Regions from separate parts of the Billgrantia diversa genome, predicted to be linked through region 2. Evidence: predicted binding sites of a transcription regulator. Region 2 holds the regulator's gene; the other holds the start of a gene.
What was found. Region 2 encodes LexA, which represses DNA repair genes until DNA is damaged. Its sites were predicted from a motif close to TACTGTNTANNTANACAGTA; they were not measured.

Region 1 (3,575 bases), 580 kb from region 2:
GGTGCGCTCGAGCGTGACGCTAAATTGCTGGCGGATGCGCTTGGGGTCGGCCTGGGCGAGGTCCCAGCCGGTGCGGATGCCGATAATAGCGAGCCGCTCCACCAGCCGCCGGCCAACGCCCCATAAATCGCCCAGCTCGAAGCGCTGGAGTAGAGCTTTGGTTTCGGCGCTATCGGCTTGGAGTACACACACACCGCGGTAGGCAGGGATCTTTTTAGCTGCTCTGTTCGCAAATTTGGCGAGGGTTCGGGTTGGTGCGACACCGACGCAGACGGGGATTCCGGTGTATTGACGGACGCGGTCATGGAGCTGCCGGGCATGCTCGAGCATCTGATCGGAGGTGAAGCCACCGAAGCGGACGAACATTTCGTCGATGGAGTAGGGTTCAACGCCGGGGGAGAACTCCTCGAGCACGGACTGCACGCGCTGGCTCATGTCGCCGTAGAGTTCGTAGTTGCTCGAGAGGAGATGGATTCTGCCTTGGCGCGCCAGGTGCTGGATCTCGAATGCCGGCGTGCCCATTGTGATGCCAGTTGCCTTGAGCTCGTTGGAGAGCGCGATGACGCAGCCGTCGTTGTTCGACATCACCCCGACAGGGAGGCGGCGCAGCCGCGGCTGGAAGACACGCTCGCAGCTGACGTAAAAGCTGTTGCAATCGACCAGGCCGATCATGCTCATACCGTGTACTCGTGGATGACCGAGCGAACGACTCCCCACACCTGGCAATCCAGATCGACGAGCGGGATGGGGGCATAACGAGGGTTGCCGGAGCAGAGACACGGCACGTTGCCCCTCAGCTCGTAGCGCTTGATGGTGATCTCGCCGTCGACCAAGGCGACGATGATGTGACCAGGACGGGGATCGATTGAACGATCGACCACTAGGGTATCGCCCTCATTGATGCCCAGCTTGACCATGCTGTCCCCAGTCACCGTGAGGAAGAACGTCGCGGAGGGGCGCTTCACGAAGCGCTCGTTGAGGTCGAGGGTGCGGCCTTCGTAATCTTGTGCCGGTGACGGGAAGCCCGAGAGACCAGCGCGGCCCAGGGCTAGAGGGTAGGGAAGCGCAAGCGGTGGCGGCTCGCAATGAGCCGGAATGAGGTTTGCCAGTTTCATGGTGAGTCCCTTTGCACAGCTGTAGTTTTATACAGTATTGTCGACAACGTCGCTTCCAGGCAACAGGCAAACGCTAATGGAAGTTAGCCGCTGGGCGACCATCATAGAGAAAAGTGAGACGGGGCAGGGGTATGCGAGTGAACTATTTGGGTCCGCTGTGCGCGGGCATGCATCCAGCCATGGAGGGGCTCAACCTCAAGCATTTCAGGGCAAGTTGCTACCTGGTGGAAGTGAGCGATGAGGCCGGCGTGAATGGGCCGATCATGGAGGGGGATCAGCTCGTCGTGGACGAAGCGCGGCCGGTAAGACATGCGGACCTGGTAGTAGCGGAGCTGACGGCGAGCAGCGGCTTTTCCGTACCCGCCGGATCGGCGGTGCCTAACGGCTGATGCCGACGGCGGGGCCACGGCATTCGCTGATTGCTCGAGTATCGGATCTGCGTGGGGTGGTAGGTCAGCCAGGCGCGGCGGTATGCGGTGTAACCTCGCGAGCAGTAAATAATGAACCCGGCCTGTTGGCCGGGTTCGTGTCCGATCTTGCAGGGAATCGTAGACTCAAAATTCAGCCCACTCGGCTTCTTTGTAGGCCTTAACGCAGGTGAAGGCGTCGCGATCGGTGACCACGTAGCGGTGCTGGTCGACGTCGCGGCGGGTCAGGGTGATGGTGGGCATGGCCCGGCTGGCGCCCATTGCCGAGGATATCTTGAACGAGTAGTCGGGAAGGCCTCTGAGGCGATGTAAGTCAGCTATCGGCTCGAGGTGCGAGAGCGAAAAAAGCCAGATAAGGTTTTAGCGCCCCGCACCTTATGGACTCGTTGCCCTAGGCCGAATTAAACGACGCTGACAGTCTCGAGCAGCTAGTGTTTAAGTATTACGTAGAAAGCGTGAATGATGCCAGGGATGAAACCCAGGAACGTCAGCAGTATGTTCAGCCAGAAGTGGCCCTTCAGGCCGACCTCCAGGAACACGCCAACTGGCGGTAACAAGAGGGCGAAGATCATCTTGATGGGGTCTGTTGCGGTAAATGCCATATCCAACTCCTTTTTGATGCGGCTCCTGATCCTGCCTCAAGCCTAGCGTATTTTCAGGCGTCGTCTGCGCGGACTGACTTACTGTTTCGAAATCAAACACGAATTGCCGGTAGGTGTCAGGAGGTAAGCCCCTTCTTCGGTGCGCCAAGAGTCAATCCAGGCATTAACCGGCTCCGTAGCCAAAGCGGATCGATGCCGGCCTTGGGGTGTAGTCGCCCGATGGTTTCGCTGGCTGGCCGCTGGCCGCCGACTGCTATCGAGGGCGGTGGCTCGAGATGCGGAGGCAAGGAGGGAGCAATCCCGCCGACGCCCTTGTAAGCCATTTCTTACAAGAAGCGAAGCGTATTTCTTACAACATTGGTTAACTTGGGATAAACCGCTTTTCGCTCGGAGCGACTACCTTGAAGTCAACGGGCTAGGGAGAGCCCTACAGGGAAGGCCGAGCGACGGAGTGCTCATACCCCAAGGATGCTTGAGCAGGATGCTCAAGATTGGTGGATAGGGAAGCGTTGATTGAAAGCCCGGCCCCAGTGGTCGGGCTTTTTTTGTTCGGCTGGATGCAGTGTTTCCCCTGGCAACTTCCTACCCGTGCGAGGGACGCCATGCTTTCGCGTTCTCTAACGGGATCGCTAAAAAATCGCGTCTCATCGAGCCTGCCCTGGCCATCGGTCAGGGCTTTTTACTGCATGTGGGGTGGGAAGCTCTCCCTGCACATCGAGTCGCGCTGGCCTATAATCCCGCCTCGGGAGGACGACCTCCCCCCATTCCGGGCATGTATTTCGGGACGACCCGAGAGAGGAAAAGGGGCCTTCTATGTCCTGGGTGCTTCTCGGCCTGGCCGGGCTGCTGGAGGTTGTATGGGCACTTGCGATGAAGCAATCGCACGGTTTCACGCGCCTGCTGCCGACTACCGTAATGTTGGTGACGATGGTTGGGTCGTTCGGGTTGCTGGCGACTGCGATGCGTAGCTTACCGCTGGGGACTGCCTACATGATCTGGACCGGTGTCGGTGCCGTAGGAACCTTTGCCGTCGGCGTGTGCTTCCTGGGGGAGGCCGTGTCGCCCCTGCGTGTCTTGGCCGCCTTGCTGATCGTTGCCGGCATCGCGACCATGAAGCTGGCGACCTGACCGAAGTGTGCTACGCCGTCGCCAACGCTCACAAGCCGTGTCGGCAATCTCTTACAAGCGGTCTTATCCCAAGTTAACGTTCTGCTTATGGCGAGCTGTCATAGTGTGCCTATCGGGCAGGGAGAGCTCGAGTCAAGGAAGATCGAGTCATGGAAGATCGAGTCATGGAAGGCTCACGAACCAAGGAAGCTCGGGCAGGACGCCTGAGGAAGTGGAAAGGAAGCGAAGATGCAGCCCGGCCTCACGGCCGGGCTTTCGCATTTATGGGCATGCGTGACTAAGGGGCATGCATGGGGGCGGAG
Region 2 (3,575 bases):
AGCCAGCTACCGGAGAAGCCCGCTGGACGCGAGTCGAAGGCGGAATAGATGACGTGGGCCGGCATGATGCCATCGAGCCGGGAGGCGAGCTCGGCGAAGGGTATCAGGTCGTGCTGGCGAAGCGCCTCGAGCGGGCGAGCGTCCACCGGCAGTTCAAGGTGGGAATCTGCCGCCACGCCGCCATGCCCGGGAAAGTGCTTGCCCACCGCCGCCATGCCGGCTTCGTGCAGGCCGGCGATGAACGCACCGCCCATGGCCGCCACGGCCTGAGGGCTGGAAGATAAACTGCGATCGCCAATGACGCTGGAGATGCCGGTATCGACATCAAGCACCGGAGCAAAGCTGAGGTCGAGCCCACAGGCGGCCATCTCCATGCCCAATAACCATCCGGTATCCAGGCACAGCCTCAGGGTCACTTCCGGCGTCGCCTCATAGTCACGGCCGATACGGCCCATGGCGGGCAGGCGAGTCACGCCTTCGCGGAGCCGCTGGACACGACCGCCTTCCTGGTCTATGGCCAGCAGCAACTCAGGGCGAACGCGCCGAATGCCGTCGCAAAGCTCCCGCACCTGCCGCGCATGCTCGACATTGCGGCCGAACAGGATGACACCTCCCACCTCGGGACGCTTGAGCAGTGCGCGCTCTTCTTTACGTAATGCGGTGCCTTCCAGATCGAGCATCACCGGGCCGTGGGTCTGGGTCATGATCGGAGTCCTTGGGGCAGAAAGGGAGCTGATTCTAGACTAAAGCCGCCTACGGCAACAGCCATCCATGGCACACCTGATTCGAACTCTGTTGGAACCGGCAAGCGGCCCTATTGGGTCATTCGTGCAGCCAGACGGGAGTGCCCGGCAATGCCAGGGCGAAGACTTCCAGCAACGCCTCGTCACGCATGCGAATACAACCATGCGAACGGGGTGCCCCCATCGGCTGGTCCGGCGGTGTGCCGTGTAGATAGATATAGCGCCTCTGGGAGTCGACGTCGCCACCTCGATTGACATCACGCTCGAGTCCGCACAGCCACAGAATGCGGGTCAATATCCAGTCACGTTCGGGGTGGGCGTCAGCCAGTGCCGCGCTATAGACCTCGCCGGTAGGGCGCCGGCCGCGAAACACCGTACCCGCCGGCTGACCGGCACCGATCGCCGCCCGCACGTAATGCCAGCCCAACGGTGTGCAACCGCTGCTCTCGCGCTGCCCCGTGCCCGCCAGCGCCGTCGACACCAGCCACTCCCTCTGGGGCTGCTCGCCCAGCCACTGGATGAGGCATTGGCGACCGATATCGACCTCCAACCAGCACCCATCCCGGGGCGGCAATGCATCCAGCCGAGGGGTGTGCATGTCAGCTCGCCTTGGCCGGCTGCGCGGCGGGTGGCGGCGGTAGAGGCGCGTTCATGGCAGCAACTACCACAGGGCGCAAGCGTCGGATCAAATCGCGCACCGAGACGTGCTCCTGGTAGTCCTTCTCGGCGATATCGCGCAGCGCGTCGAGGCCGGACAGCGTGAAGATCACCGTACCGAGAACGAAATGCAGGCGCCAGAATCGCTCGGCATCGGGCAGCTCCGGGGTGGCGCGCCTTACCAACTCGGTAAAGCGGGTAAAGACGCTGCCGTACTCTTCTTGGATGTGGCGCCGCAAGTGCCCTTGAGCCTGACTGTAGGCAAGCCCCAGCAGCTTCATGAACACCTTCAGGCTGTGCTTCTCTGCGGGTACTTCGAGCACGGTTCGCGCCATGGTTTCCAGTAGCTCTTCAAGCGGAATGACGCCGCCGGCGTGACGCGCCTCCAACTCATCCAGGGCGTGATGGAAACGCATGGTAAAGGGATCGAGATAACGAGAGAAGACCGCCTGGATCAGTGCTTTCTTCGAGCCGAAGTGGTAATTGACCGCGGCGAGATTGACGCGTGCCTTGCTGGTGATGGTACGCAGCGAGGTCTCGGCGAAGCCGCGCTCGGCGAACAGCACCTCGGCAGTGTCGAGAATACGGGTGACGGTATCGGTCTGGGCCATGATCAGTTCCCGCTGGAAACGTCTGTTTTAAACATTACAAAAGTCTACGTCATTACGACTCGTCACTCAATGAATAGACAACCAGTAGCGTTTTAAACGTCTTCAGACGCTTGGCGGCGATGAACGATCCCCTTTTTACTGTATGGGCTTCCATGCTGTATACTTGACCAATACGGCAGTCACGCCACTGGAGTTTGCCATGACACGCCCTCTCACCTCGCGCCAACAGAACGTTTATGACTTCATCGTCAAGACCATGAACGAGTTCGGCTACCCTCCGACCCGTGCTGAAATTGCCCGGGCGCTGGGTTTTCGCTCTCCCAATGCCGCCGAGGAACATCTGCGAGCACTCGAGCGCAAGGGGGTCATCAGAGTGATCCGCGGCACCTCTCGTGGCATTCGCTTGCCGGCCCAGGAGGCCGACGCCGCTGTCAACGAGCCGAATGCCGAGGGGCTACCGATCATTGGCGAGGTCGCGGCCGGCAGCCCCGTTCTCGCCGCCGAGCACATCGACCGCTACTGTCCCCTGCCCCCGGAATTCTTCACACCCCGGGCCGATTACCTGCTCAAGGTCCGCGGGCTTTCGATGAAGGATGCGGGCATCCTGGAAGGCGACCTGCTGGCCGTGCACCGCACCGACCGCGTGCGCGACGGCCAGATCGTGGTGGCACGGCTGGAGGACGAGGTCACGGTCAAGCGCTTCCACCGTCAGGGGCACCGCGTGGTGCTGGAAGCCGAAAACGCTGACTTCGCTCCCATCGAGGTGGACTTGCGCCATCAGCCGCTCGAAATCGAGGGTATCGGGGTGGGAGTCATACGCGGCGGCAGCGGCCAAGCTTTGGGTTGATCGCTTCCTGAACTCGACCATACGGCGTTGGAGCTCTCCTCGGAATGCTCATTGACTACAGTCAACTCCGCTTCCTCGTCGAGTTCCGCTTTGTCTGGTCGTCGCCCAGAAAGCGCTCCAGTTGAGCGGAACAACGTATCGATGAGCCGCAAGATCCTGCACGCCGATTGCGATTGCTTCTACGCCGCAGTGGAGATGCGCGACAACCCGGCGTTGCGCGATATTCCCTTGGCGATCGGCGGCAGCGCCGAAGGGCGCGGCGTCATCTCGACCTGCAATTACCCGGCCCGGGCCTACGGCATCCATTCCGCCATGCCGACGGCGCGGGCGTTGCGCTTGTGCCCTCACCTCACTCTGTTGCCCGGCGACTTCGATCGCTACCGTGAGGCTTCGCGGCAGCTACTGGCGATCTTTCATGAGCTGACACCGCTGGTGGAGCCGCTCTCCCTGGACGAGGCCTTTCTCGACGTCACCGACGTGACCCGCTTCTCGGGCAGCGCCACCTGGATGGCACGCTGGCTGAAGGAGGAATGCACCAAGCGCGTGGGTATTACCGTCTCGGTGGGTGCCGCCCCAGCAAAATTCCTGGCCAAGATTGCCAGCGACTGGGAGAAGCCGGACGGCCTCACCGTAATCACGCCGCCCCAAGTGGACGACTTCGTGAGCGCGCTCCCGGTAACCAAGCTGCACGGCGTCGGGCCGGCCACGGCCAAGCGC

Region 1: a site for LexA is predicted at 1,133-1,152, ahead of HNO52_RS06615 (LexA family protein). Genes of this name have one in related genera too.

Annotation. Positions count from the first base shown of each region.
Region 1 covers NZ_CP053382.1:1,408,196-1,411,770, forward strand. The annotation lists gene HNO52_RS06610 (Y-family DNA polymerase) at 1-672, opposite strand, end outside; gene HNO52_RS06615 (LexA family protein) at 675-1,115, opposite strand; gene HNO52_RS06620 (LexA family transcriptional regulator) at 1,253-1,504, shown strand; gene HNO52_RS21215 (hypothetical protein) at 1,670-1,804, opposite strand; gene HNO52_RS06625 (YqaE/Pmp3 family membrane protein) at 1,972-2,145, opposite strand; gene HNO52_RS06630 (DMT family transporter) at 2,959-3,273, shown strand.
Region 2 covers NZ_CP053382.1:1,992,738-1,996,312, reverse strand. The annotation lists gene nagZ (beta-N-acetylhexosaminidase) at 1-704, opposite strand, end outside; gene HNO52_RS09300 (L,D-transpeptidase) at 823-1,341, opposite strand; gene HNO52_RS09295 (TetR/AcrR family transcriptional regulator) at 1,343-2,011, opposite strand; gene lexA (transcriptional repressor LexA) at 2,211-2,858, shown strand; gene dinB (DNA polymerase IV) at 3,000-3,575, shown strand, end outside.